3 regions of the Pseudomonas sp. 31-12 genome follow, and region 2 is predicted to be linked to each of the others. Evidence: predicted binding sites of a transcription regulator. Region 2 holds the regulator's gene; each other region holds the start of a gene.
What was found. The regulator sigma-54, encoded in region 2, starts transcription at its own class of promoters, with help from an activator protein. The targets are predictions, from matches to a motif close to ANTGGCATNNANNTTGCTNT.
Positions count from the first base shown of each region.

Region 1: the regulator sigma-54 is predicted to act here: its motif matches at 5,957-5,976, upstream of glnA (glutamate--ammonia ligase).
Region 3: the regulator sigma-54 is predicted to act here: its motif matches at 8,776-8,795, upstream of DJ564_RS10170 (circularly permuted type 2 ATP-grasp protein).

Region 1 is NZ_CP029482.1:566,082-576,123, reverse strand. It holds gene DJ564_RS02715 (glycogen/starch/alpha-glucan phosphorylase) at 1-1,307, opposite strand, end outside; gene DJ564_RS02710 (YkgJ family cysteine cluster protein) at 1,567-2,007, shown strand; gene typA (translational GTPase TypA) at 2,328-4,148, opposite strand; gene thiI (tRNA uracil 4-sulfurtransferase ThiI) at 4,288-5,742, opposite strand; gene glnA (glutamate--ammonia ligase) at 6,073-7,479, shown strand; gene DJ564_RS02685 (DUF4124 domain-containing protein) at 7,782-8,291, shown strand; gene DJ564_RS02680 (DUF4124 domain-containing protein) at 8,288-8,908, shown strand; gene glnL (nitrogen regulation protein NR(II)) at 9,140-10,042, shown strand, end outside.
Region 2 is NZ_CP029482.1:1,204,649-1,214,690, reverse strand. It holds gene DJ564_RS05485 (KpsF/GutQ family sugar-phosphate isomerase) at 1-667, shown strand, start outside; gene DJ564_RS05480 (HAD family hydrolase) at 667-1,191, shown strand; gene lptC (LPS export ABC transporter periplasmic protein LptC) at 1,199-1,771, shown strand; gene lptA (lipopolysaccharide transport periplasmic protein LptA) at 1,758-2,306, shown strand; gene lptB (LPS export ABC transporter ATP-binding protein) at 2,306-3,031, shown strand; gene DJ564_RS05460 (RNA polymerase factor sigma-54) at 3,216-4,709, shown strand; gene hpf (ribosome hibernation-promoting factor, HPF/YfiA family) at 4,784-5,092, shown strand; gene ptsN (PTS IIA-like nitrogen regulatory protein PtsN) at 5,105-5,569, shown strand; gene rapZ (RNase adapter RapZ) at 5,572-6,429, shown strand; gene DJ564_RS05440 (HPr family phosphocarrier protein) at 6,445-6,720, shown strand; gene DJ564_RS05435 (ZIP family metal transporter) at 6,878-7,771, opposite strand; gene DJ564_RS05430 (superoxide dismutase) at 7,802-8,413, opposite strand; gene DJ564_RS05425 (hypothetical protein) at 8,415-8,843, opposite strand; gene DJ564_RS05420 (aspartate ammonia-lyase) at 8,871-10,042, opposite strand, start outside.
Region 3 is NZ_CP029482.1:2,170,165-2,180,206, forward strand. It holds gene DJ564_RS10110 (MFS transporter) at 1-147, shown strand, start outside; gene DJ564_RS10115 (methylthioribulose 1-phosphate dehydratase) at 144-770, shown strand; gene DJ564_RS10120 (acireductone dioxygenase) at 791-1,336, shown strand; gene mtnC (acireductone synthase) at 1,341-2,024, shown strand; gene DJ564_RS10130 (DUF3509 domain-containing protein) at 2,138-2,416, opposite strand; gene DJ564_RS10135 (long-chain-acyl-CoA synthetase) at 2,761-4,587, shown strand; gene DJ564_RS10140 (ankyrin repeat domain-containing protein) at 4,700-5,218, shown strand; gene DJ564_RS10145 (hypothetical protein) at 5,490-6,020, shown strand; gene DJ564_RS10150 (PLDc N-terminal domain-containing protein) at 6,085-6,276, shown strand; gene speE (polyamine aminopropyltransferase) at 6,540-7,415, shown strand; gene DJ564_RS10160 (hypothetical protein) at 7,638-7,871, shown strand; gene DJ564_RS10165 (ribonuclease E inhibitor RraB) at 8,086-8,427, shown strand; gene DJ564_RS10170 (circularly permuted type 2 ATP-grasp protein) at 8,827-10,042, shown strand, end outside.

The sequences.
Region 1 (10,042 bases), 640 kb from region 2:
CTGTGGGAACCAAGGAACGCCAGGTTGCCCATGCGCACGCGGCGGCCGTTGTCTTCTTCGATCAGCGACACCGCACGCAGCACGTCGAAGTCGTGAATGCCTTTGGCACGCAGCGAATCGATATGCTGGGCGTTGATCTGATAAATGATCTGCATGTGCCGCGGCAGCATCCGCTCCATCAAACCGACCGGCCAGGTTTCCAGCGCTTCCGGCAACAGCGTGTGGTTGGTGTACGAGAGCGTGTCGACGGTGACCTGCCACGCGGCGTCCCATGCTACATCGTAGACGTCGACGAGCTGACGCATCAGTTCGGCCACGGCAATCGACGGGTGCGTATCGTTGAGCTGGATCGCCGCATGGTCGCCCAGGGTCAGGACCGAGGTGTGCATGTTGCGATGGCGGCGCAGCAAATCCTGCAAGGACGCGGCGACGAAGAAGTATTCCTGGCGCAGGCGCAGTTCCTGGCCGGCTTCGGTGCTGTCCGCCGGGTAGAGCACGCGGGAGATACTTTCGGCCCGGGCGACTTCGGCCACAGCGCCCAAGTGGTCGCCTGCGTTGAAGCGTTCCAGGTGCAAATCTTCCATGGCGCGGGCACGCCACAGGCGCAGCGTATTGACGCTCGCCCCGCGCCAGCCGACCACCGGTGTGTCGTAAGCAATGGCCCGCACGGTTTCCGCCGGGGACCAGACTTGCTTGGACTTGCCGGCTTCATCGGTCACGGTCTCGACACTGCCGCCGAAGCCGATCGGGTACACGACTTCAGGCCGTTCAAATTCCCACGGGTTGCCGAAATCCAGCCAGTGTTCGGTTTGCTCCTGCTGCCAGCCATCGACGATGGCCTGGCGGAACAAGCCGTGCTCATAACGAATGCCATAGCCGTGGCCAGCAATGCCGAGGGTCGACATGCTTTCCATGAAGCACGCTGCCAGACGACCGAGGCCACCGTTGCCCAGGGCCGCGTCGGGCTCCAGCAGGCGAATGCGTTCCAGGTCGACGCCAAGTTCGGTCAGCGCTTCGCGGGCGACGTCGAGCAGGCCGAGGTTGCTCAGGCTGTCGTACAGCAGCCGGCCGATGAGAAATTCGAGGGAGAGGTAGTAAACCCGCTTCTGACCTTTGCGGTAGATCTGCCGGGTGTGATCCATCCAGTGTTCGACCATGTGATCGCGCGCTGCCAGGGCAATGGCTTCGAACCAGTCGTGGTCGAAGGCGTGATCCGGGTCTTTGCCCACCGCGTAGGTGAGTTTGGTCAAGACGGCATCGCGAAATGCGGCCACCTCTGCTTCGCGAACAAGTGGTTCTTGAGTCATCGATAGGACCTCGAGCGAGCGTGGAGTTGTTGAGCCTAGACGGTCTGACAGGCCGCGGGGACTCTGGTTCGGCAGTTTTTCCTGATAGTGCGAGATAGGCCGGCATTACATTGTCATGTACCTGAATCAATGCAGGGGCCGTGCCGGATTAATGGTGTTATTTGGGAGAAGGAGAAAAAATCTGGCGAAAGGTTGTTCAAAAATCCACCAGTCCCGGTATGATCGCGCGCCCTGATGCACACGCTGGTAACAACCGATGATGAAGTCCAACCTGATCGCTGCCGCAGAGATCGATCGCCTCGATACCTGGGCCAAATATTCTGCGCCGATGTGCGGCTCGTGTGTATCCAGTTGCTGCACCCTGCCGGTCGAGGTCAAGATCAAGGATCTGATCCGTATCGGCATCGTCGACGAATTCGAGCGCGGCGAGCCGGCGAAGAACATCGCCAAGCGTTTGCAGAAGGAAGGGGTCGTCGAGCGCTACAGCCAGAAAACCGAGATCTTCACCCTCCAGCGCATGAGCAATAACGATTGCCTGTACCTGGATCGCAAGAGCCGTCTGTGCACTATTTATGAAAAGCGCCCGGACACCTGCCGCAATCACCCAAAAATCGGGCCACGGCCGGGGTATTGCGCTTACAAGCCTAAAGAAGTGGCGCGTGAGACCAGCGAGAGCCGTCGGACGCTTGAGAAGTTCTGATCGAGGCTAAGGGCTGATTCTGCGCCGCTCTTGAGAACCACCCCTCACCCCAGCCCTCTCCCCAGTGGGGAGAGGGGAAAGGGAGCAGATCTTCAAGCTTTTCAAACCTGAGTTCGACTCGATATTTCAGGTCGATGTAACTCGAAAGAACAACTCGGTCAGTCCCCTCTACCCTCTGGGGAGAGGGTTAGGGTGAGGGGTCGATCCCAAGTCATCCCAAGGCTCTGAAAACTCCATCATCAAATTCCACTTCCCCAGACATACAAAAACGCCCCCGACCTTGAGGTCGGGGGCGTTTTTTTGTCAGCTAACTAAATAACTTAGTTACCGGACTTCTTGGCAGCGCGGGTACGCTCGCTTTCGCCCAGGATCTTCTTGCGAAGACGGATGGACTTAGGAGTGACTTCGCACAATTCGTCTTCTTGAACGAATTCCAGAGCTTGTTCCAGGGTGAAACGGATAGGCGGAACCAGAGCGATGGTTTCGTCTTTACCCGAGGCACGCATGTTGTCGAGCTTCTTGCCTTTGGTTGGGTTGACGCCCAGGTCGTTGTCGCGGCTGTTGATGCCGACGATTTGACCTTCGTACACGTCTTCACCGTGACCCAGGAACAGTTTGCCGCGAGCTTGCAGGGTTTCCAGCGAGTAAGTCAGAGCCTTACCGGTCGCTACCGAAACCAGCACGCCGTTCTGACGGCCGGACATGTCGCCGGACTTCATCACGTCGTAACGGTCGAAGATCGAGGTCAGGATGCCTGCACCGGAGGTCAGGGTCAGGAACTCGTTACGGAAACCGATCAAGCCACGAGCCGGGATGTTGTACTCAAGGCGCACACGGCCCTTGCCATCCGGAACCATGTTGGTCAGGTCGCCCTTACGGATACCGATCTGTTCCATGATCGAACCTTGCGATTCTTCTGGCAGGTCGATGGTCACGTTTTCGTACGGTTCGTGCTTCACGCCGTCAACCATACGGATGATCACTTCCGGACGACCAACACCCATTTCGAAGCCTTCGCGACGCATGGTTTCGATCAGTACCGAGAGGTGCAGCTCACCACGGCCGGAGACTTTGAACTTGTCGGCGGTGTCGCCTTCTTCAACGCGCAGGGCAACGTTGTAGAGCAGTTCTTTGTCCAGACGTTCCTTGATGTTACGGGACGTCACGAACTTGCCTTCTTTACCGCAGAAAGGCGAGTCGTTTACCTGGAAGGTCATGGAAACAGTTGGTTCGTCAACGGTCAGCGGCTTCATCGCTTCGACGTTCAGTGGGTCGCACAGAGTGTCGGAGATGAACAGCTGGTCGAAGCCGCTGATGCAGACGATGTCGCCGGCAGCTGCTTCTTCAACGTCGATACGGTGCAGACCGTGGTGACCCATCAGCTTCAGGATACGACCGGTACGCTTCTTGCCATCGGCGTCGATAGCGACAACCGGAGTGTTCGGCTTGATGCGGCCACGAGCGATACGGCCAACGCCGATAACACCCAGGAAGCTGTTGTAGTCCAGAGCGGAGATCTGCATCTGGAACGGACCTTCACGGTCGACTTTCGGCGCAGGTACGTTGTCGACGATCGACTGGTACAGCGGGGTCATGTCTTCAGCCATGTCGGTGTGTTCCAGACCGGCAATGCCGTTCAGGGCCGAGGCGTAGACGACTTTGAAGTCCAGCTGTTCTTCGGTAGCACCGAGGTTGTCGAACAGGTCGAAGATCTGGTCCAGAACCCAGTCCGGACGCGCGCCTGGACGGTCAACCTTGTTGATGACCACGATTGGACGCAGGCCGGCTTCGAAAGCCTTCTTGGTCACGAAACGGGTTTGCGGCATAGGGCCGTCTTGAGCGTCAACCAGCAGCAGAACGGAGTCAACCATCGACATTACGCGTTCAACTTCGCCGCCGAAGTCGGCGTGGCCCGGGGTGTCCACGATGTTGATGTGGTAGCCGTTCCAGTTGATGGCGGTGTTTTTCGCCAGAATGGTAATACCGCGCTCTTTCTCCTGGTCGTTGGAGTCCATCACGCGCTCGTCGTTGAGCTCGTTGCGCTCCAGGGTGCCGGATTGACGCAAGAGTTTGTCTACCAGGGTGGTTTTACCATGGTCAACGTGAGCAATGATGGCGATGTTGCGTAGATTTTCGATCACTTGTGTATCTCGATCAGAGGATTCGGTGTGCTGACAAGTCTTGGCAGCGATTTACAGTAGAGTCAGGCCTTGCCGTTACAGCTTGACGGCAGAGTCGGGGGGCCGGTGACGCAGGCCACAGGCATACAGCCCCGGGCTCTTAGCTCGGTCGATAAACGCGCACATTGGCATGCCCCTCACTGAGCAAATGGTGGGCATGCAGGCGACTCATCACGCCTTTGTCGCAATACAGCAGGTACTGGCGAGTAGGGTCCAGTTCCTTGAAACGAGCGTTCAATGCATAAAACGGCATCGTTTGTACCTCAATGCCATCGAGGCCCAGCGGGTCGTCTTCAGCGGCATCCGGATGACGGATGTCGATGACGATCTGACCAGCCAGCGCTTCGCTGACTTCTTCGATCTGCAAGTCCTGGCCCAATTCGTCGATCACACGATCGATCGGCACCAGTTTGGCGTTCTCGAGCGCACGCTCAAGGACTGCCATGTCGAACTGTTGTTCTTCGTATTCCACGCGCGGACGCTTGGCGTGGGTCTTGGGGTTCACCGAGATGACCCCGCAGTATTCCGGCATGTGCTTGGCGAAGTCGGCAGTGCCGATTTCGTTGGCCAGGTCGATGATGTCCTGCTTGTGACTGGCGATCAGCGGACGCAAGACCAGCTTGTCGGTCACGCAGTCGATCACGGACAGGTTCGGCAGTGTCTGGCTCGACACCTGGGAAATCGCCTCGCCAGTAACCAGCGCTTCGATGTCCAGCCGATCGGCAATACGGGAAGCAGCGCGCAACATCATACGCTTCAAAACTACACCCATATGACTGTTATCGACTTTCCCGAGAATTTCTCCCAGTACTTCCTCGAATGGCACACTCACAAATAACACGCGTTGGGAGCTGCCGTACTTCTTCCAGATGAAGTGCGCGACTTCCATGACGCCCAGTTCATGGGCCCTTCCGCCCAGATTAAAGAAGCAGAAATGGCTCATCAGGCCACGGCGCATGATCTGGTAAGAGGCAACGGTCGAATCGAAGCCGCCGGACATCAGCACAAGCGTCTGTTCCAGGGCACCCAGCGGATATCCACCGATGCTGTTGTGCTGGCTATGGATCACGAACAACCGTTTGTCGCGAATTTCGATGCGAACTTCGATTTCCGGCTCTTTCAGCGAGATTCCGGCAGCGCCGCACTGACGACGCAGTTGGCTGCCGACGTATTTCTCGACGTCCATCGAACTGAATTCATGCTTGCCGGCACGCTTGCAGCGCACCGAAAAGATCTTCCCGGCCAACGCCTCACCGAAGTGCTGCTTGCACTTGGCGACGATGTCGTCGAAGTCACCCAGCGGGTATTCATCGACTTGCAGGAAATGCGCGATGCCCGGCATGCAGCTCAGGCGCTCCGTCATCTCCTTCAGGGCCTTGGGCTCGCTGACGCGGGTTTCCAGCTCGAGATTGTCCCACACACCGTTCACCACCACAGCCGGGTCCAGGTCGCGGAGCACGGTACGGATATTTTTGGCCAACTGGCGGATGAAACGCATCCGTACCGGGCGGCTCTTGATGGTGATCTCGGGGAAGACTTTTACGATTAATTTCATGAAAACAGCGCGCGCAGGCCCAGCCGAAAAAGGGGGGCGCGGATTATAGCGGAAATTGCTCAAGGTTTAACCAGTTAATGTGCAGAAGGTTTTGCGCGCACCAAAACGGGTCATTTAGCGATTTTAACGCTACATTGTAGGGCGAGATTTTCCGCTTACAGACGCTTTGTGCCTTTATAAGCGTGATATTGGGGCAAAAAACCCATGCTGGGGCACTGGCATGCAATTTGCTCCCTTGTGAGGCAGGTTGCCTTGGCAGAGTATTCGCGCCGGCATCACCCACATTCTAAGGGCATCCACTACTAAGCCCGAAGCCACCCGGAGGACACTATGTCGAAGTCGGTTCAACTCATCAAAGATCATGACGTCAAGTGGATTGATCTGCGCTTCACGGACACCAAAGGCACTCAGCACCACGTGACCATGCCGGCTCGCGACGCGCTGGATGAAGCTTTCTTCGAAGAAGGCAAAATGTTCGACGGTTCCTCCATCGCTGGCTGGAAAGGCATCGAAGCTTCCGACATGATCCTGATGCCGGACGATTCCACCGCTGTCCTCGACCCGTTCACCGAAGAGCCAACCCTGATCCTGGTCTGCGACGTGATCGAGCCTTCGACCATGCAAGGCTACGACCGTGACCCACGTGCGATCGCCAAGCGTGCCGAGGAATACCTGAAGTCGACCGGTATCGGTGACACCGTATTCGTTGGCCCGGAGCCAGAGTTCTTCATCTTCGACGAAGTGAAGTTCAAGTCCGACATCTCCGGCTCGATGTTCAAGATCTACTCCGAACAAGGTTCGTGGATGTCCGACCAGGACGTGGAAGGCGGTAACAAAGGCCACCGTCCAGGCGTCAAAGGCGGCTACTTCCCGGTTCCGCCGTTCGACCACGACCACGAAATCCGTACCTCCATGTGCAACGCCATGGAAGAAATGGGCCTGGTCATCGAAGTTCACCACCACGAAGTGGCCACTGCCGGCCAGAACGAAATCGGTGTGAAGTTCAACACCCTGGTGGCCAAGGCTGACGAAGTTCAGACCCTGAAGTACTGCGTACACAACGTTGCTGATGCATACGGCCGCACCGCGACCTTCATGCCTAAGCCGCTGTACGGCGATAACGGTTCGGGTATGCACGTTCACCTGTCCATCGCCAAAGATGGCAAGAACACCTTCGCTGGCGAAGGTTATGCCGGCCTGTCCGACACCGCCCTGTACTTCATCGGCGGCATCATCAAGCACGGTAAGGCCTTGAACGGCTTCACCAACCCGTCGACCAACTCCTACAAGCGTCTGGTCCCAGGTTTCGAAGCTCCAGTGATGCTGGCCTACTCGGCGCGCAACCGTTCCGCTTCGATCCGTATTCCTTACGTGTCCAGCCCTCGCGCTCGCCGTATCGAAGCCCGCTTCCCGGATCCGGCAGCCAACCCGTACCTGGGCTTCGCTGCCCTGTTGATGGCTGGCCTGGACGGCATCCAGAACAAGATCCACCCAGGCGACGCCGCTGACAAAAACCTGTACGACCTGCCGCCTGAAGAGGCGAAAGAGATCCCACAAGTTTGCGGCAGCCTGAAAGAAGCCCTGGAAGAGCTGGACAAAGGTCGTGCGTTCCTGACCAAAGGCGGCGTGTTCTCCGATGACTTCATCGACGCTTACATCGCTCTGAAAAGCGAAGAAGAAATCAAGGTTCGCACCTTCGTACACCCACTGGAATATGAGCTGTACTACAGCTGCTGATCCGGTAGCGCCTGCGCAAGCGGCGTGACAAAAAAAGAGGCCTCCTTCGGGAGGTCTTTTTTGTGCCCGCGATTTAGAGACCAACTCAGTACCAATGTGGGACCGGGCTTGCTCGCGAATGCAGTGTGTCAGCTTGCATTGATGGTGACTGACACTCCGCTTTCGCGAGCAAGCCCGCTCCCACAGGGGGGGGTGTGGTGTTTGAGGGATTTCGGCAATTCATGCCCTGATGTTTATGAATTGGGTCAATCGCCGCCCCTGACCTATGCTGCACCCCAACGCTTTCGTTTCTGGTCGATTTTATGGGTCGTGGTTTTTTACTGATGTTGCTGCTGATCGCCCTGCCCGCCGCAGCGCAGATCTATAAGTACACCGACGCCTCCGGCAACACCGCCTACAGTAATCAACCGCCCGACGGCGTCAAGGCGCAGCCCGTCGAGCTGCCTCCGCTCAACAGCGTTGAGCGCCAGGCACCTCCTGCGCCCGCTGCCGAAGCCAGCAACCGCGAACAACTGCACAGCGCCTACGAGGTGCTGGAGTTGACCGGTCTGCCGACCGACGAAGCCCTGCGCGCCAACAATGGTACGTTCACGGTCAGCGTCATGATCAAACCACGCCTTCAAGCGCCGCACCTGTTCAGGTTGCTGCTGGACGATCAACCCTACGGGCAATCGAGCAACGTGCCGATCCTGCAACTGGTGAACATCGACCGTGGAGAACACAGCCTGGCGGTGCAGGTGATAGACGGCGAGAACATCGTCCAGCAAAGCCCGACGGTGACGTTCACCGTGCAGCGAGTGCATAAACCATGAGGGTGTGGCTGCTGATCGCCTGCCTGATCGCACTGCCGGTTACAGCCGAGGTCTTCACCTACGTCGACGCTCACGGCAACCGGGTCTACACCGACCGACCAGGCTCAGGCAACGCCAAGCGCGTGCCGCTGGCGACGAGCAATCGCATGTCTGCCAACCCGACTGGCGCGAGCCCCGTGGTTGCTGCAAAAAAGAATGAAGAATTGCCGCTGTTCCACTACGACATGCTCCGCGTGCTGGTCCCGGAACCCGACGCTACGGTCCGTAGCAATGCCGGGGAACTGATCGTCAGTGTCACCAATGAACCCGGCCTGCAACGGGGCCATCGCTACCGATTGCTGCTCGACGGCCAACCCACCGCCGAGCCCGGCCTCAGCCCGGTGTTTGCCCTGAGCAACATCGACCGCGGCAGCCACAACCTGTCCGTGGAAATCCTCGACGAACAAGGCCGCACGGTCGAACGAACAGCCAATCAACCCTTCCAGATGCTGCGCATCTCCCTCGCACAGAAACGCAAGGTCAAGCCCTGCACCCTCACCGACTACGGTCAACGGCCGGAATGTCCGCTTAAAGACAAACCCGAAGAAGAAAAAAATCCCTTCCTGCGTTTCTTCTAACTTCGTTCAGCTTTGCGCACTATATTGGTGCAATAGGTTGCACCGTTCCCACATCTCAACCCATTTTGGTTCGAAAGTACCCGCGAAAGCTGGCAGAACGCCACGCAAACGAGCGTCAAACGCCCGTTTCAGGCTTTAAACGCTTCTTTTCGGAGCCTTGGTTTGGTTTTTGCATTTTCCTTGTATAGGCGCGTTATTCACGCGCATGCCCTGCTCCAAAAGAGGTCCTAAATGACCATCAGTGACGCACTGCATCGTCTGCTTCTCGACAACCTGACCACCGCCACCATCCTGCTCGACGCCGAACTGCGCCTCGAGTACATGAACCCGGCGGCGGAGATGCTCCTGGCCATCAGCGGTCAGCGCAGCCATGGGCAGTTCATCAGCGAGTTGTTCACCGAATCCACCGAAGCGCTGAATTCCTTGCGCCAGGCAGTCGAGCAGGCGCACCCGTTCACCAAGCGCGAAGCCATGCTCACCGCCCTCACCGGCCAGACGCTGACCGTCGACTACGCGGTGACACCAATCCTGGCCAACGGCGCCACAATGCTGCTGCTGGAAGTCCATCCTCGCGACCGCTTGCTGCGGATCACCAAGGAAGAGGCGCAACTGTCGAAGCAAGAGACCAGCAAGATGCTGGTGCGCGGCCTCGCTCACGAAATCAAGAATCCGCTGGGCGGGATTCGCGGCGCCGCACAATTGCTTGCCCGCGAACTGCCGGAAGAAAGCTTGCGCGACTACACCAACGTGATCATTGAAGAAGCCGACCGTCTGCGAAACCTCGTCGACCGCATGCTCGGCTCTAACAAACTGCCGTCGCTGGCGATGTGCAACATCCATGAAGTGCTCGAACGCGTCTGTCATCTGGTGGAGGCCGAAAGTCAGGGCTGCATCACTTTGGTGCGCGACTACGATCCAAGCATCCCGGACGTGTTGATCGACCGCGAACAAATGATTCAGGCCGTACTGAACATCGTGCGCAACGCGATGCAGGCCATCAGCAGCCAGAACGAGCTGCGTCTGGGCCGCATCAGTTTGCGCACCCGCGCCATGCGCCAGTTCACCATCGGCCACGTGCGCCATCGCCTGGTGACCAAGATCGAAATCATCGACAACGGTCCCGGCATTCCCGCA
Region 2 (10,042 bases):
GACCAATGAAATCGTCACCCTGCTGCCCCTGATCAAGCGTCTGGGCATCAAATTGATCAGCGTGACCGGCAATCCGGACTCGGCGCTGGCCAAGGCTGCCGAGGTCAATCTCAACGTTCACGTCGAGCACGAAGCCTGCCCGCTGAACCTGGCGCCGACCTCTTCGACCACCGCCGCGCTGGTCATGGGCGACGCCCTGGCTGTTGCGCTGCTGGAAGCCCGGGGCTTTACCGCTGAAGATTTCGCCTTTTCCCACCCGGGCGGCGCGCTGGGCCGACGCCTGCTGCTGAAAGTCGAAAACGTCATGCACGCCGGCCAAGAGCTACCACAGGTTCAGCGCGGCACGCTGCTCAAGGACGCGCTGATGGAAATGACCCGCAAGGGCCTGGGCATGACCGTAATCCTCGAAGCCAATGGCAAACTGGCAGGAATCTTCACTGATGGTGACTTGCGCCGTACGCTGGACCGCAGCATCGACATCCACAGCGCCACCATCGATCAGGTCATGACTGCGCACGGCAAGACCGCTCGCGCCGAGATGCTCGCCGCCGAAGCCCTGAAAATCATGGAAGACCACAAGATTAACGCACTGGTCGTGGTCGACAGCGAAGACCGTCCGGTCGGCGCCTTGAACATGCACGACTTGCTGCGTGCGGGAGTAATGTAATGAGCACGGACCTGCTGCAACGCGGCAAACAGATCAAACTCGCGGTATTCGATGTCGATGGCGTGCTGACCGACGGGCGCCTGTACTTCCTCGAAGACGGCAGTGAATTCAAGACGTTCAACACCCTCGACGGCCAAGGCATCAAGATGTTGATGGCAGCCGGCGTGCAGACCGCTATCATCAGCGGCCGCAAGACCCCGGTGGTCGAACGTCGAGCGAAAAACCTCGGCATTCCACACGTTTACCAGGGGCGCGAAGACAAACTGGTGGTGCTCGACGAGCTTCTGGCTCAACTCAACCTAAGCTATGAACAGGTCGCCTATCTGGGCGACGATTTGCCGGACCTGCCGGTGATTCGTCGCGTGGGCCTGGGCATGGCCGTAGCAAACGCCGCCAGCTTCGTGCGCGAACACGCCCACGGCATCACCCTGGCCCGTGGTGGCGAGGGTGCCGCACGCGAATTCTGTGAATTGATCCTGCGCGCCCAGGGCCGCCTCGATGCGGCCAACGCCGCGTACCTGTGAGCCCACTATGCTGAGCAAAAAGATTCGTAACATCCTGTTGTTCGGTTGCATCGCGGCGCTGTTCGCCGCGGTCGGCTACTGGAACATCAGCCCCGAACGCTTCCTCGACAAACCCGTGGTCAAGGTCGATGAAAGCGCGATCGACTATTACGCCCTGAACGCCCACAGCGTGCAGTACCTGCCGGACGGCAAATTGCAGTATGAAATGACGTCCGACAAGGTCGAACACCTGAAAGTGAGCGAGGTGACGTTGCTGACCAACCCTGACCTGAACATGTTTCGTGGTACCGAGTTTCCCTGGCACGTCCAGAGTGAGCACGGCGAAGTCAACCCGGACGGCACTCAGGTCGAGCTGATCGACTCGGTCCGCATCACGCGTTTCGACGAGAAAAACCGCAAAACCCTGATTACCACCACCCGTATGACTGTGTTCCCCAAGGAGCAATATGCGCAGACCGATCAACCCGTTAGAATCGACGGCGCTGGCGGTGTATCGACAGGCAACGGAATGAAAGCGTACTTGAAAGAAAGCAGGATACACCTGCTATCGAACGTAAGAGGACAGTATGAGGCTCGTTAAAACTCTCCCTATTTTGCTCAGTCTGGGCGCAGCACTGGGAAGCGTGAGCGCCTGGGGTCTGCCGAACGATCAAGAGCAGCCTATCCGCATTCAGGCCGACGACGCCCAACTGGACGACAAGAATGGCGTTGCCACCTATAAGGGTGACGTGATCATTACTCAGGGCTCGATGAAGGTCACCGGCAATACCGTGACCATCACTCGCACCTCGACTGGCGACATTGACGTGGTGACATCGGTGGGCAACCTTGCCTACTTTGAGCAGATGCAGACGGCTGGCGACACCAAGCCTGTGCAAGGCTGGGGGGTGACCATCCAGTACCACGCCTCGCAAAACCGCGTCGTGCTGATCGATAAAGCGAAAGTCATCGACAAGGACAACAACACCACCCAAGGCGAGAAAATCGTCTACGACACCCAGAAAAAGCTTGCGAGCGCCGGGCGTGCTACGGGCAGCAAGGTCACCGAGTCGCGTCCGCGCATTGACATGGTGATCCAGCCGAAAAAGAAAACCGAAGAGCAAAAGGCCCCGTAATGGCAACTCTGAAAGCTCAGCATCTGGCCAAGAGCTACAAGAGCCGCCAGGTCGTGCGTGACGTCAGCCTGTCCATCGACAGCGGTCAGATCGTCGGCCTGCTGGGCCCTAACGGCGCCGGCAAGACCACCTGCTTCTACATGATCGTTGGCCTTGTGCAGGCCGATCAGGGTCGCGTACTGATCGACGACCTGGACGTCAGCCACCAGCCGATGCACGGTCGTGCAAAGGCCGGTATCGGCTATCTTCCGCAAGAAGCGTCGATCTTCCGCAAACTCTCGGTTGCGGACAACATCATGGCCATCCTCGAGACCCGCAAGGAACTCGACAAGGCCGATCGTCGCAAGGAGCTGGAAAGCCTGCTGCAGGAATTCCACATCAGCCACATCCGCGACAACCTCGGCATGAGCCTGTCCGGTGGTGAGCGCCGCCGCGTGGAAATCGCCCGGGCACTGGCCACCAACCCGAAATTCATCCTGCTCGATGAACCTTTCGCCGGTGTGGACCCGATCTCGGTGGGCGACATCAAACAGATCATCTACCACCTCAAGGCCAAAGGCATTGGCGTGCTGATCACTGACCACAACGTCCGTGAGACCCTGGATATCTGCGAAACTGCCTACATCGTAAACGATGGCCAGCTGATCGCCGAAGGTGACTCCGCCACCATCCTGGCCAACGAACTGGTCAAGGAAGTGTATCTGGGCCACGAGTTCCGCCTGTAAGCGCTGACGTGTCTGGCTGGTTGTCCGAGCGCTCGTCTCGATAAAAAATCAATACTTTTTTATTGTTACAGCGCTCTAGGCAAACGCTGCAGTTTCGGGCATATAATTTGCTTATGTTTGGCGCTCCGGCGCCCTGTAGTGGATGGCGCATGTGCGCCGGCGAATAAGGTGTTAAGCCCCTGCCATGAAACCATCGCTAGTCTTGAGAATGGGCCAGCAGCTGACGATGACACCGCAGCTGCAACAGGCCATCCGCCTGCTCCAATTGTCGACCCTGGACCTGCAACAGGAAATCCAGGAGGCCCTGGAGTCCAATCCGATGCTCGAACGCCAGGAAGAAGGCGACGACTTCGATAACGCCGACCCATTGGCCGACAAAGCCGAACAGCTCCCCAACGCCGATGTTTCGGAACCCTCCTATCAGGAAACCGCCCCGACGGTGGATAACCTCGAGGAAGGTGACTGGAACGAGCGCATTCCCAACGAACTGCCTGTCGATACCGCGTGGGAAGACGTCTACCAGACCAGCGCCAGCAGCCTGCCCAGCAGCGATGACGACGAGTGGGATTTCACCACCCGCACATCGGCCGGCGAAAGCCTGCAAAGCCATTTGTTGTGGCAACTGAACCTGGCACCGATGTCCGACACCGATCGCCTGATAGCCGTGACCCTGATCGACTGCATCAACAATCAGGGTTACCTGGACGAAACCCTCGAGGAAATTCTCGAAGCCTTCGATCCGGAACTGGACATTGAACTGGACGAAATCGAAGCCGTCCTGCACCGCATCCAGCAATTCGAGCCGGCCGGCATCGGCGCCCGCAATCTGGGTGAATGCCTGCTGCTGCAACTGCGCCAGCTGCCCGCCAAGACGCCTTGGCTGGCCGAAGCCAAGCGCCTGGTCACCGACTACATCGACCTGCTCGGCAGCCGCGACTACAGCCAGCTGATGCGCCGCATGAAGCTCAAGGAAGATGAACTGCGCCAGGTGATCGAACTGGTGCAGAGCCTCAACCCGCGTCCGGGCTCGCAGATCGAGTCGAGTGAAGCCGAGTACGTTGTCCCTGACGTGATCGTGCGCAAGGACAACGAGCGCTGGCTGGTCGAGCTGAACCAGGAATCGGTGCCACGGTTGCGGGTCAACGCTCAATATGCCGGTTTTGTACGCCGCGCCGACACCAGTGCCGACAACACCTTTATGCGCAATCAGCTGCAAGAAGCCCGCTGGTTCATCAAAAGCCTGCAAAGCCGCAACGAAACTCTTATGAAAGTAGCCACCCAGATCGTCGAGCATCAGCGCGGCTTCCTGGAGTACGGCGACGAAGCGATGAAACCGCTGGTCCTGCATGACATCGCCGAAGCGGTAGGCATGCACGAATCGACGATTTCCCGGGTGACTACACAGAAATTCATGCATACCCCTCGGGGCATATATGAACTGAAATACTTTTTCTCGAGCCACGTCAGCACCTCCGAAGGCGGTGAATGCTCGTCCACAGCGATCCGCGCGATCATCAAAAAACTGGTTGCTGCGGAAAATCAGAAAAAGCCGTTGAGTGACAGCAAGATCGCTGGTTTACTGGAGGCACAAGGCATTCAGGTGGCTCGCCGCACCGTCGCCAAGTACCGCGAATCCCTCGGAATCGCGCCTTCGAGCGAACGCAAGCGGTTGATGTAGAGCCACGCCACAGCGTTCCAGTGGCAGGCATTTCTGCCTGCCGCTTTATGCACTGGCAACGAAGGAGAAGCTGTATGCAAGTCAACATCAGTGGACACCAACTGGAAGTGACCGAACCTCTTCGCACCTACATCGGCGAAAAACTCCAACGATTAGAGAGGCATTTCGACAAGATCACCAACGTGCAGGTCACGATGACGGTCGAAAAGCTCAAGCAGAAAATCGAAGCCACGCTGCATATTCCCGGCAATGAAGTGGTCGCCAACGCGGAGCATACCGATATGTATGCGGCGATCGACGCGCTGACCGACAAGCTGGATAAACAACTCAAAAAGCATAAGGAAAAGACCCAAAGCCTCCTCCAGGGCGCGACCGGTCGTTAACACTCCCTACCCATGATCCGACTTGAAAGCATCCTGACCCCCGGCCGTTCCCTCGTGAACGTGCCGGGCGGCAGCAAAAAGAAAGCCCTCGAGCAAATTGCCAACCTTATCCATAAAGAAGTCCCGGATCTGGAGATGCAAGATGTCTTCGAGGCTCTGATTGCCCGTGAAAAACTCGGTTCGACCGGTTTTGGTAACGGCATCGCCATTCCCCACTGTCGTCTGAAAGGTTGTACGTCGCCTGTCAGCGCATTGATGCACCTCGACGCCCCCATCGATTTCGACGCCATCGACGGCGCCCCGGTTGACCTGCTGTTCGTTCTGCTGGTCCCGGAAGCCGCTACCGATGCCCACCTGGAACTTCTGCGCCAGATCGCCAGCATGCTCGATCGCAAGGAAGTGCGCGAAAAACTGCGCAGTGCCCCGAGCAACGCAGCCTTGTATCAGGTTGTCCTGGACGAGCAGAACGGTCACTGATCATGCGCCTGATCATCGTCAGTGGCCGTTCCGGCTCAGGTAAAAGTACCGCCCTCGATGTTCTCGAGGACAACGGCTACTACTGCATCGACAACCTTCCCGCCGGATTACTGCCGGAACTGGCCGAGCGCGCGCTGATTCATACTGAACTGGCACAGCCGCTGGTTGCCGTCTCCATCGATGCGCGCAACCTGCCGAGTCACCTGTCACGGTTTCCGGAACTGTTGGAAGAAGTCCGCAGTCGGCATATCAAATGCGATGTGCTGTATCTGGACGCTGACGAAGAAACGTTGCTCAAACGCTTCTCGGAAACCCGTCGTCGCCACCCTCTGAGCAACGCCAATCGCTCGCTGGCCGAGGCGATTCAAGACGAGACCCTGTTGCTGGGCCCTATCGCCGACCTGGCCGACCTCAAGGTCAACACCACCAACCTGAACCTTTATCAGCTGCGCGATACCATCAAGTTGCGCCTGCTGAACCAGCCGGAAGCCGGCACTGCGTTCCTGGTGGAGTCTTTCGGGTTCAAGCGTGGCATGCCGGTCGACGCCGACCTGGTGTTCGACGTGCGCTGCCTGCCCAACCCTTACTGGAAACCGGAATTGCGTGAGCAGTCCGGACTTGATCAACCGGTGGCCGACTACCTGGCGGCACAACCGGACGTCGAAGAGATGTTCCAGGACATTTCCACATACCTGCTCAAGTGGTTGCCGCGCTTTGCCGCCAGCAACCGGGCTTATGTCACCATTGCCATTGGCTGCACCGGCGGGCATCACCGCTCCGTCTACCTGACCGAACGTCTGGGCCAGGTCCTGCAACAATCCCTGAAGAACGTCCAGGTTCGCCACCGCGACCTCAGCTAAAGGATTCACATCGCGATGCCTGCTCGGGACATAGAAATCATCAACAAGCTGGGCCTGCATGCCCGCGCTTCGGCTAAATTCGTTGGCGTTGCTGGTCAGTATCCGGAATGCAAGATCAGAGTCGGTCGCACACCAGAATCCACGGTCGATGGCAAAAGCATCATGGCCATGATGATGCTCGCCGCCGGCAAGGGCACCAAAATCCATCTGAGTACGGAAGGCGAGCAAGAGCAGGAAGCGATGGATGCGCTGGTCGCATTGATCAACAACTTCTTCGACGAAGGCGAATAACCCGCCTTTTTGAGCGGGCACCTGTGGCGAGGGAGCTTGCTCCCGCTGGGCTGCGAAGCGGCCCTAAAACCTGCCACCGCAACATTTCAGATATACCGCATCCGCTGATTTCACGACTGCTGCGCAGCCGAGCGGGAGCAAGCTCCCTCGCCACGATTCAGGCCAACGCCGTATCCATCACCATCATCAAACAAAACCCGGCCAACAACCCAAGGCTCGCCAGCTTGTCGTGACCATTGCGCCGCGATTCGGGGATGACTTCATGGGTGACCACCAGCAACATCGCCCCCGCCGCCAGCGCCAATCCCAATGGCAACAGCAATTCGGCCAGGCTCACCAACCAGGCGCACAACAGCGCGAAGACCGGCTCGACCAACCCTGATGCCGCACCGATCAGGAACGCCTTGACCCGCGACATCCCCGCGCCTGCCAGCACCAGCGCGATCACCAGCCCTTCCGGTACATCCTGCAACGCGATGCCCATGGCCAGGCTGTCGGCATCCGGCATTCCTCCACCGGCCGAGACCCCGACCGCCATGCCTTCAGGAATGTTGTGGGCAATGATGGCAAACACAAACAACCAAATCCGCGGCGGGATGACCGGCCGTTCCAGGGTTCCGACGAGCATTTCCGGTGAGGCGCCCGAGACCTTTCGATCCACCAGAAACAGCCCGAACGCGCCGAGCATGATGCCGAAGCTGATCAGTCCGCTGGCCGCCCAGGGTGTCAGCCCCAGGCTTTCAGCGGCGGAGATCCCCGGGACAATCAGCGAAAACGCCGTCGCCGCGAGCATCACCCCGGCACCGAAACCGAGCAGCGTATCGCTGACCGACTGCGGCATCCGCCGAATCACCAGCACCGGCACTGCACCCAACGCAGTGCCCAAGGCGCAAATCGCCCCGCCCTGCAGTGCGCGCAGCAATCTTGGCTCGAGGTCCAGCCACGCCAGTCCATGGGCGACCAACAACGACATGCCCGCCAGCAGCAACAGCGATCCCAACGCGTAGCGAAACATTCGTCCGCTGCCGATCGCCAGTGTTTCAGTGCCCATAGTCAGCCTTGGATTGTTTTGATAGAGGACTTAAACCAGCGCAGCCTGATACCGCGCAGCGACTTCAGGCCAATTGATGACGTTGTAGAACGCATTGATGTATTCCGGACGGCGGTTCTGATATTGCAGGTAATAGGCGTGCTCCCAGACATCCAGGCCGAGGATCGGCGTATTGCCATTCATCAACGGGCTGTCCTGGTTACCGCTGCTTTCCACAATCAGGGCCTTTTGCGGTGTGACACTCAGCCAGGCCCAGCCACTGCCAAAGCGGGTCAGCGCGGCTTTGGTGAACGCTTCCTTGAAACTCTCCAGACCACCCAGTTGCTCATCAATCGCCTTGGCCAGCGCACCGTCGGGTTTGCCGCCGCCGTGAGGCGCCATCACTTCCCAGAACAGCGAATGGTTGGCGTGGCCGCCGCCCTGATTGATCACCGCCGCACGGAGTTTTTCCGGCAGTTGCTGGACGCTGGCGACCAGTTTTTCCACCGACCATTCGGCAAATTCGGTGCCCTCGACAGCGGCGTTGAGATTATTGATGTAGGTCTGGTGGTGCTTGGTGTAGTGGATCTCCATGGTCTGCGCATCAATATGCGGTTCCAGGGCATCGTAGGCGTAAGGCAGGGCAGGCAAGGTAAAAGCCATTTCAATGGACTCCATGATGTAGAGGCGCAGACGATGCGGTATCGGTGCGCAGCAAACGGTGCGTGCGCGGGTATTCGCCATGCTCGCTGATGAAATTCAGCAGCTCGACATAGGTTTTGCTGCTTTGGCGCAGCGCGGCTTCACGCAGGGCCGGGGCCAGGCGCGGGTCCTGCAGGGTCTGCAACAACCGCTGATGGATCGCGCACAAATATTCGGCGCTCTCCTCCGGCTGGTTAAGACTCAAATGCAAGTCGGCCAGGTTGTGGTGGGAAATCACGCAGGCCGCCACCGCTTCGTCGGCATCCGCCCAGCGCTCGAACAACACCTGGGCCAGGGCCAAAGCCTGCAAGTAAGCCTCGCGGGCATCGACGAGTTCGCCCAGCATGAAATGGCGATTGGCCCTTTCGATCGTGCGTTTCCAGTGCTCCATGGTGAGCCTCCAAAGCGGTAGCGGTGATTACACGCCGCCTGCGGTGAGCTTCTCTGGGTTGAGCAATTCTTCCAGTTGGCTGCGTGTCAGGTCGGTGTGTTCCAGGGCGACATCAATCACCGGACGGCCCTGCTGATAGGCCTTCTTGGCGATTTCAGCGGCTTTTTGGTAACCGATGATCGGGTTGAGTGCGGTCACCAGAATCGGGTTGCGCGACAGCGCCTCTTTGATCCGCGCCTCGTTGACCTTGAAAGTGGCGATGGCCTTCTCCCCCAGCAGATGGCTGGAGTTGGCCAGCAATTCGATGCTGCTCAGCAGGTTCTGGGCGATGATCGGCAGCATCACGTTCAATTCGAAATTGCCCGACTGACCGGCGATGGTTATCACCGTGTCATTGCCGATCACCTGGGCGGCGACCATGGCGGTGGCTTCCGGGATCACCGGGTTGACCTTTCCCGGCATGATCGACGAGCCCGGCTGCAACGCTTCGAGTTCGATTTCGCCGAGGCCGGCCAGCGGGCCGGAGTTCATCCAGCGCAGGTCGTTGGCGATCTTCATCAGGGAAACCGCTGTCGCTTTGAGTTGGCCGGAGACCGCCACCGCAGTGTCCTGGGAGCCGATCAGGGCAAACAGATCCTTGCCCGGCGTGAATTGAACGTGAGTCAGTTCGCTCAGCTGCTGGCTGAAACGCGCGGCGAATTGCGGATGCGCATTGATCCCGGTGCCTACCGCCGTGCCGCCCTGGGCCAGGGATTGCAGGCTCGGCAGCAAGTCCTGCAAATGGCCGATGTTGGCCTTGAGTTGTTGCGCCCAGCCATTCAGGACCTGGCTCATGCGCACCGGCATCGCGTCCATCAGGTGCGTGCGACCGGTTTTGACGTGGTGATGAACCTCTTCAGCCTTGCGCTCGATGACCTGCACCAGCCGCACCAGCGCCGGCAGCAGTTGTTCATGCAACGCGAGTGCAGCGCTGACATGGAGGGTGGTCGGGATGATGTCGTTGCTGCTTTGGCCGCAATTCACGTGATCGTTAGGGTTCACTGGCTCACCGAGCAGACGGCTGGCCAGGGTGGCGATCACTTCGTTGGCGTTCATGTTGGAACTGGTGCCGGAACCGGTCTGGAAGATATCCACCGGAAAGTGCTGCATGAAGTCGCCCTGAAGCAACCCCAGTGATGCATCGACGATGGCTTTGCCCT
Region 3 (10,042 bases), 970 kb from region 2:
GCCGGCACCGGCGGCGCATTGGGCGCGTTGTACTCCGGCTACAGCTGGAACGTCCTTGGTGCCACGTTCACCTTTAGTATTGCCAGTCTCGCAGCCTTCGCCGCTGCCGTTATCATTGCCACACGTATGCAAGAGGACAGGCCATGAGCCTTACCCGTGAACACCTCGCCCAGGAAATCATCGACGCCGGGCGTTTTCTCTATAGCCGCGGCTGGTCGCCGGCCACCAGCAGCAATTACTCGACCCGCCTGTCGCCGACCGAGGCGCTGTTGACTGTGTCCGGCAAGCACAAAGGCCAGTTGAGTCCAAATGATGTGCTGGCCACCGACTTGTCCGGCAACAGCCTGGAACCGGGCAAAAAGCCGTCCGCCGAAACCCTGCTGCACACCCAGCTCTACAGCTGGCGCCCGGAGATCGGCGCGGTGCTGCACACCCATTCGGTGAACGCCACGGTGCTGTCGCGCCTGACGCCAGACGCGTTCATCGAGTTCGAAGATTACGAACTGCAAAAGGCCTTCAGCGGCGTCTCGACCCACGAGTCCCGGGTGCGCGTGCCGATTTTCGACAACGATCAGGACATTGCGCGTCTCGCCGCCAAGGTGCAGCCTTGGCTCGAAGCCCATCCCGATTGCGTCGGCTACCTGATTCGCGGCCACGGCCTCTACACCTGGGGCGCGCGGATGAGCGACGCGTTGCGGCAGATTGAAGCGTTTGAATTTCTGTTCGAGTGCGAGTTGAAGATGCGCTCACTCTTGAACCATAAAAGCTGAACCGTTAAGGAGTTGCCCTGATGAGCAGCCTGTCCGTTTACCACGTCTCAAGCCCTGACATTCCGAACAAGGTGCTGACCCATTTCGAAGACATCGCCTCGACCCTGGCCGAGCAGGGCGTGCGTTTCGACCGCTGGCAAGCCACGGCGAAGATCCAGCCCGGCGCCAGCCAGGAAGAAGTGATCGCCGCGTACCAGGAACAGATTGACAAGCTGATGACCGAGCGCGGTTACGTCACCGTCGATGTGATCAGCCTGAACAGCGATCACCCGCAAAAAGCAGAGTTGCGCGCCAAGTTCCTCGACGAACACCGCCATGGCGAAGACGAAGTCCGATTTTTCGTCGCCGGCCGTGGGCTGTTCACCCTGCACATCGACGATTACGTCTACGCCGTGTTGTGCGAGAAGAACGACCTGATCTCGGTCCCTGCCGGCACGCCGCACTGGTTCGACATGGGCGAGCATCCGCACTTCGTCGCGATCCGTCTGTTCAACAACCCTGAAGGCTGGGTGGCCAAGTTCACCGGCGAAGACATCGCCAGCCGCTTCCCGCGTCTTGAGGACTGAGCCGATGCCGATCAAAGCGATTCTCACCGACATCGAAGGCACCACCAGCGCGGTGAGTTTTGTGTTCGACGTGCTGTTCCCATACGCCGCCAAACACCTGCCGGACTTCGTTCGCCAGAACGCCGAGCGCCCGGATGTGGCCGAGCAACTGGCCGCTGTGCGCCGCGACAGCAACGAACCGGACGCTGACGTTGAGCGGGTGATCGAGATCCTGCTGGGCTGGATTGCCGAAGACCGCAAGGCCACGCCGCTGAAAGCATTGCAGGGCATGGTGTGGGAGCAGGGCTATCAGGCCGGGCAGTTGAAAGGCCACGTTTACCCGGACGCCGTCGAAGCGCTCAAGCGCTGGCATCAGGATGGATTCAAACTGTTTGTGTATTCCTCGGGCTCGATCCAGGCGCAAAAGCTGATCTTCGGCTGCTCGGAGGCGGGGGACTTGTCGCCGCTGTTCAGCGGCTACTTCGACACCACGTCGGGGCCCAAGCGTGAAGCGCAGTCTTACGCGCGCATCGCACAGGCTATCGGGGTGGAGGCTGCGCAGATTGTGTTTCTGTCCGACATCGTCGAGGAACTGGATGCCGCGCGCACGGCCGGCATGGCCACGTGCGGGCTGGCCCGAGAGGGCGGAGCGCTGGCGGGGCATGTGACCGTCGACAGCTTTGCGCGGATCGATCCTTCCACCTTCTAAGCAACACCCGCTCCCACAGGGGATTGTGTAAACCCAGAAACTAAACAGGCCGTGGAGCGAAAGCTCTCACGGCCTGTTTGTGTGCAGCGTATTTCTTTACACCACCGCAGGGTTCACGCCGAGTGATAGGTCGGCAGGGCAAACCGTTGCTGGCTTTGCAGCATGGAGATCTGCGGCAGCTCGCTGGCCTGTTCGGCCAGGTCACGGCGAATTGCACTGATCACCCACGACAACTGATCGCCGGCATGCAATTGCTGGTATGAAATCGAACGCTTGAACACTTTGCCTTCGGCGCTGCGCAGGGTCAGCAGAATGCCGCCATCCGGACGTGGTTGGGTGTTCACTTCGAAGTTGGAGAACAGGGAGGTAAATTTTTCTTGGATCAGGCTCATGTCTATCAGCTCCGTTAGCACTTGATTGGCAAGCATGGAGAGGTAGTTGCAGTGATTGTGCCAGCACCTGATATTTTTAAAATGCTTATAAATCAATAAGTTATGTTTTCAGTGGTTTTTTGCTTTCGTGCAATCTGCATGAATGGCCATCGTGCATCCTGCATTTTGCGTGGTCGGCCATGATTCGATGGAACCAATCACCCTCGCTGAGGTTCCCGATCTCGAACGCACCGGGCGCGGATACAAAACATTTCAAAAACCGCGTGTACAGCTCAAGAACCCCTGACGTATTTTCGGGCTCATAGACCGCCACCCGACAATAAAAAGATCGAACGGGAGCAAGCATGAGCGACACGATTACCTGGGGCATGATGCTCCGCAAGCTGCCTTCCATTGCCAAAGCCATTCCGCGAGTGGTGAAAGGCATGAAAGTCGCCAACGTCAAGGACCCGACCCAACCGTGTGGCCTCGGCTGGACGTTCGAGCAAGCGACCTTGCGCAATCCTGACGGCCCAGCGTTGCTGCAGGGCGACGTGACGCTGAGTTATGCACAGGTCAACCAGTGGGCCAATCGCATCGCCCATCACCTGATCTGCGAAGGCATCAGAAAGGGCGATGTGGTCGCGGTTTTTCTTGAGAACCGTCCGGAGTTGCTGGTGACGATATTGGCAGTGGCCAAGGTCGGTGCGATCAGCGCCTTGCTCAATACCTCGCAAACCCGCGACACCCTGGCCCACAGCCTGAACCTCGTGGCACCAGCGGCGATCATTGTCGGCGAAGAACTGGTCCCGGCTTTCAGTGCAGTCCGCGAGCGGGTATCGATCGAGCCGACGCGCACCTGGTTCGTTGCCGATCAAGACACCTACCGGCATCCGGGCAATGCGCCCGACGGTTTCATCAATCTGATGAGTGCCAGCGCCCAAACGTCCAGTGAGAATCCGGCCAGCAGCCAGCAGGTTTTCTTCGACGATCCTTGTTTCTATATCTACACCTCAGGCACCACCGGGTTGCCCAAGGCGGGTGTTTTCAAACACGGTCGCTGGATGCGCAGCTCGGCGAGTTTTGGCCAGATCGCCCTGAATATGCAGCCGCAGGATGTCGTCTATTGCACCTTGCCGCTGTACCACGCCACCGGACTCTGTGTGTGCTGGGGCTCGGCGATCAGCGGCGCCGCAGGATTTGCCATCCGCCGCAAGTTCAGCGCCAGCCAGTTCTGGAATGACGTGCGCAAATACCAGGCGACCACCCTCGGTTATGTCGGCGAATTATGCCGCTACCTGGTGGATCAACCACCCTCGGCCGACGACAACCAGCACCGCGTGACCAAGATGATCGGCAATGGCCTGCGGCCCGGTGCCTGGCGCGAGTTCAAGACGCGCTTTGGCGTTGATCACATCTGCGAGCTGTACGCCGCCAGCGACGGCAACATCGGGTTCACCAACATCCTCAACTTCGACAACACCATCGGTTTTTCCCTGATGGCCTGGGAGCTGGTGGCCTACGACCACGACAGCGGCCTGCCGATTCGGGACGCCAAAGGCTTCATGCGCAAAGTCGCCAAAGGCGAGCAGGGCCTGTTGTTGGCGAGAATCGACGACAAGGCGCCACTGGACGGTTACACCGATCCGCAGAAAACCGAAAAAGTCGTGCTCCACGACGTGTTCACCCAGGGCGACCGCTACTTCAATACGGGCGACCTGCTGCGCAACATTGGTTTTGGCCATGCGCAGTTTGTGGATCGGTTGGGCGACACCTACCGCTGGAAGGGTGAAAACGTCTCGACCACCGAGGTCGAGAACATCCTGCTGCAACATCCGAATATTTCTGAAGCCGTGGCGTATGGCGTGGAAATCCAGAACACCAACGGACGTGCCGGCATGGCCGCGATTACACCGGCGGAATCCTTGGCGACGCTGGACTTCAGCGAGTTGCTGGCGTTCGCCCGTCAGCAAATGCCCGCGTATGCGGTGCCGCTTTTCCTGCGGGTGAAAGTGAAAATGGAAACCACCGGAACCTTCAAATACCAGAAGACCCGGCTCAAGGACGAAGCCTTCGACCCCGGCAAAACCGGCGATGACCCGATCTACGCCTGGCTGCCCGGCACCGAGACTTACGTGCAAGTCACTCCGCAGTTGCTGGCGGATATTCACGGCGGCGCTTTTCGTTATTGAAAGCAGCGCTATTGAATGTGGCTATGACGGCGCTCGAGAAAAAAGAAGTGACAGCCTCGGGGCTGCTCGGGAAACTGTCGGCTTTCCCGAATGACAGAAAGTGGAGTCCCCGATGTCAGACCAAAGCCGCCAGATGACCCCCGAAGAAGCCGCTGAATTTGCCGAACAGGTATTCAACAAGGCGCGCGAGGGCGATGCGGCCATGATGGCTGCGCTGCTGACCAAAGGCCTGCCGCCGAACCTGCGTAACCACAAGGGCGACACCTTGCTGATGCTCGCCGCCTACCACGGCCACGTGGAGACGGTAAAAGTACTGCTGGAGCACAAGGCCGATCCGGAGATCCGCAACGACAACGGCCAGAGCCCGATTGCCGGCGCTGCGTTCAAAGGCGACCTGGCGGTAGTCAAGGCGTTGGTCGAGGGTGGCGCACAGGTGGAAGGTTCGTCCTTCGATGGCCGCACGGCGCTGATGATGGCGGCGATGTTTAACCGCGTTGAAATCGTTGATTACCTGATCAGCAAAGGCGCCGACCCGAAAGCCAAGGATGCCAATGGCGTCACCGCGCTGGATGCCGCGAAAACAATGGGCGCTGTCGATACCACCGCGCAGCTGCAAAAACTGCTGGCCTGATTTCGCACGGTCCCCTGTGGTGGGTCATCCTGTTCACTTAAAATAATCTTCAGTCGAGCAGAATCCTGTGGCGAGGGGGCTTGCCCCCGTCCGGCTGCGAAGCAGTCGCAAAACCGGACAACTCGGTTTGTCTGAGCGGACGCTGGGGGCCGCTTCGCTGCCCAACGGGGGCAAGCTCCCTCGCCACAGGGCGCTCACCATAAGTCCGCTTTTCATGGTTAATGCGCTATCCTTCGCGCCCTCAAAATTCACTCGCTACAGGATCCGCCCCATGAAAGCCGCACTCGTCGAACTCATCACTAAAATCAGCTCCGGGTGCATGAGCGATGACGAAATCCTGAAAGTCGCTGACGAAGCGGCCCAGGCCTACGCCGATCCAGAGGCTTTCCTGACGGCCAATCCGGACATCAACTACGACGACACCTTCCCGATTCCACTGGGCGAGTGGGTGGTGGTCGGCAGCCTGCCGGAAACCGTGCTGTTCCAGGCCGACACCTACGTGGACCTGTTCGCCCAGATCGTCGCTTCGTTTGGCCCCGGTGTTGATTTCAACATCAAGCCCAAGCAACTGGCCAAGACCGAAGCCCTGACCGCGCTCAATCGCATTCAGGTGCAGATGGGCAGCATGAACAAGGAAAACGGCGGTTACACGCTGATGAACTTCAGCCAGTTGCTCGACGACGAACTGCAAGTGGTGCTGGTCTTCGGCAACGACGTACCGCGCGTGCTCGAGTTGTGCGCCGAAGTGGGTATCACCGCCGCACCCTCGCTCGAAGCCCTGAAAATCGCGGTCCACGTTTAAAAAGCGGAACCCTCGCAAGGCCCGGCTATCCTAAGAGTGCACACCACTCTTAGGGAGCGACACCATGGGTTCCACGTTCAACGGCCTGATTGGCCTGATTATTCTTGTCCTGGACATCTGGGCAATCATCAACGTGCTCAAAAGTGGCGCCGACACAGGGATGAAAATCATCTGGGTGCTGCTGATCCTGCTGCTGCCGGTCCTGGGCCTGATCATCTGGGCCATCGCCGGGCCACGGGGCAACGTCCGGATCTGAATACGCAACCAAAGCCATCACTATTCCCCTGTGGGAGCTAGCCTGCTAGCGATAGCGAGTGTCAGCCACAACTTTACTGACTGACACTCCGCTATCGCTAGCAGGCTAGCTCCCACAGGGATTGTGTCGACTCATCAAGTGAGGTTCGACCTGTCATCTTCCGCAACGTAGAATGCGCGCCTTTCCCGGTTAATCGAGTCGATCGATTAGCCGTCATGGGCGGGTAACCGTCCGTTGCCACCGCATTCATCGGAGCACTTCCCATGAGCAACATCACCACCAGCGACTACCTGGAAACCCTCTACGAAGGCTACGGCCAGCGTTTTCGCATGGAAAAACTGCTGCACGAAGTGCGCACCGAACACCAGCATCTGGTGATTTTCGAAAACCCGCGCATGGGCCGGGTCATGGCACTGGACGGTGTGATCCAGACCACCGAAGCCGACGAATTCATCTACCACGAGATGCTCACCCACGTTCCGATCATCGCCCATGGCTCCGCCAAGCGCGTGCTGATCATCGGTGGCGGCGACGGCGGCATGCTGCGTGAAGTGGCCAAGCACCGCAGCATCGAGCACATCACCATGGTCGAGATCGACGGCACCGTGGTCGACATGTGCAAGGAATTCCTGCCGAACCACTCCAAGGGTGCGTTCGATGATCCACGCCTGAACCTGGTGATCGACGACGGCATGCGTTTCGTCGCCACCACCACTGAAAAATTCGACGTGATCATTTCCGACTCCACCGACCCTATCGGTCCGGGTGAAGTGCTGTTCTCGGAAAACTTCTACCAGGCCTGCCGTCGCTGCCTGAACGAAGGCGGCATCCTCGTGACCCAGAACGGCACGCCGTTCATGCAGATCGAAGAAGTCAAAACCACTGCCGGTCGCCTGCGCAGCCTGTTCCCGGACTGGCACTTCTATCAGGCGGCGGTGCCGACCTACATCGGTGGCTCGATGACCTTTGCCTGGGGCGCGACCAACACGGCCTATCGCAAGTTGTCCCGTGAAACCTTGCAGCAGCGTTTCGCCGGCAGCGGCATCATCACCCGCTACTACAACCCGGAAATCCACATCGGCGCCTTCGCCTTGCCGCAATACGTGCTGCAAGCGATCAACAAGCCAAGCAACGACTAAACTCAAGCTGTACGCATAACCCCTTGTGGGAGCGGGCTTGCTCGCGAAAGCGGTTTTCCATTCAACAGTGATGTTGCCTGAAAGACTGCCTTCGCGAGCAAGCCCGCTCCCACAGGTTCTGTGTTTTTCATACTTCTACGCGGTAATCCGTTTGAACGATCACTCAGGCCAAAAGTCCAGATGGTTGTAAGCCCATTTGCGGGTTTGTTCGAGGAGGCACTGATGCAAAAGTGGAAAATCACTTTCGTGGATGATCACGGTGAAACACTCGATGAAGTCTTTGAGTGCGAGGAATGCCCGGACAACGAGCAAGCCGCGAAACTCATCAAGGCCCGGCTCCTTCCTGTCGCCGCCGAACTGGATCTGAACGATCTGGAAGGGCGAACCGCCGACGCAAGCGTCAAAGATCTCAAGACCCAGAACAGCATACAAATCCTCGGCATCACGCCAATCTGAACAACACCTGTCTCATTCTTATCCAGGCCTTGGCAGCGCCTCTGTCTTGGGGCTACTCTGCAAGCGAGATCAGCGAACGGATCGCTAAGGTCTGGTCTTGTCAGCTACATGCTTGCTTCCCACCGGCAACGTTGTTGCCGCATCGCTCGCACCAATCGGTTGCGAGTGCCGGGAATACGGAAAGTCTATCCATCAAGATTGAGGGGGACGTTTCATGAGCACAGCCTATCAAGAAGACATCAGCAGCAGCGTGTTGCGCCGCATGAAAGAAGGCGGTTTCGATTTCTCACGATTCCATCCCATCGAGTTCTACGCCATTTTCCCGGACGAGGAGCGGGCACGCAGGGCGGCAGGGCAATACAAGGGTGAATCGTTGAACGCGCAAATCAGTGTGCGCGATGACGGCGCATGGGCGCTCGAACTGAGCAAAGTCATGTACGCCACCTACGATGACATCGGCGATTTCGAACAGGGTTTCGAGGCGGTGGTTGAGCCTCTGGGCGGTATCATCGAAGGGTGGGGCGTCAAGCAGGAAGTACGAGGGCGACTCGCATAACGTTATGAACAGTGACAACGCTCAGCAACGGCTGACCTTCGGGTTGGCCGTTTTCGTTTATGGCGCCCGGAACATCCCCTCGGCAAAACCCTGAAACAAGAATCCGACGCAAAAAAAACCGCCTGAGCAGGCGGCTAAAGGGAAGTTTTGGTCAGGTTTTGCAGCGAATGCGCGGATTATCCGCAGCGCCGGCCGGGCAGTGAAATCAACTCTGACTATGCTGGTGATAGGCGACACCGTCGCCTTGCAATGAAGCGGGGGCGATCAGGTTGGGGCGTTTGCTGCACAGGATTGGTGCGGTGCAAACGGCGTGATTATCCAACTGGTTGATAACAAAGCGTTTCTGCCGATGGCACGGGCCTTGCGAAGCCTAGATGTCCGGGTGACAAGGAGTACGGCATGATCCGCACCTATTTTGATGAGATGTACGATGCAGGCGGCCAGGTCCGCCCGCATTATCGGGAGTTTGCCCGTTGGCTGGCCGAGACGCCTGACGAGCTTTTGGCACAACGGCGACGCGAGGCCGATCTGTTATTTCATCGCGCCGGGATTACTTTCACGCTCTACGGGGACGAGCAGGGCACAGAGCGCCTGATTCCTTTCGACACCATCCCGCGCAGCATCCCCGCCAGTGAATGGCGGATCGTCGAGCGCGGCTGCATCCAGCGGGTCAAGGCGTTGAACATGTTCCTCGCCGACCTCTACCATGAGCAGCGCATCATCAAGGCCGGCATCATTCCGGCCGAGCAAGTGCTGGCCAACGAGCAATACCAGCTGGCGATGCAAGGGCTCGATCTGCACCGCGATATCTACTCGCACATCTCCGGCGTCGACCTGGTGCGCGATGGTGACGGCACGTACTACGTGCTCGAAGACAATCTTCGTACACCCAGCGGCGTGAGCTACATGCTCGAGGACCGCAAGATGATGATGCGGCTGTTCCCCGAACTGTTCTCGGCCCAGCGCATCGCGCCGATCGATCATTATCCGAACCTGTTGCTCGACACCCTGAAAAGCTCCAGCCCGATCGATAACCCGAGCGTGGTGGTGCTGACGCCGGGTCGCTTCAATAGCGCGTTTTTCGAGCATGCCTTCCTGGCGCGGGAGATGGGCGTCGAGTTGGTTGAGGGCGCGGACCTGTTCGTGCGTGACGACAAGGTGTTCATGCGCACCACGGACGGGCCGAAAGCCGTCGACGTGATTTACCGTCGCCTCGACGATGCGTTCCTTGATCCGCTGGCGTTCAACCCGGACTCGATGCTCGGCGTTCCAGGGCTGCTGTCGTCTTACCGCTCTGGCAACGTGGTGCTGGCGAATGCCATCGGCACCGGGGTGGCGGATGACAAGTCGGTGTATCCGTTTGTCACCGACATGATCCGTTTTTACCTGGACGAAGAACCGATCCTGAAGAACGTGCCGACGTTCCAGTGTCGCAATCCTTCTGAGCTTTCCCACGTACTGGCCAATCTTCCAGACCTGGTGGTCAAGGAAACCCAGGGCTCCGGCGGTTACGGAATGCTGGTGGGGCCGGCGGCGAGCGCGGCGGAAATCGAGTCGTTCCGCGCACGGATAAAAGCCAAGCCCCACGCGTACATCGCGCAACCGACGTTGTCGC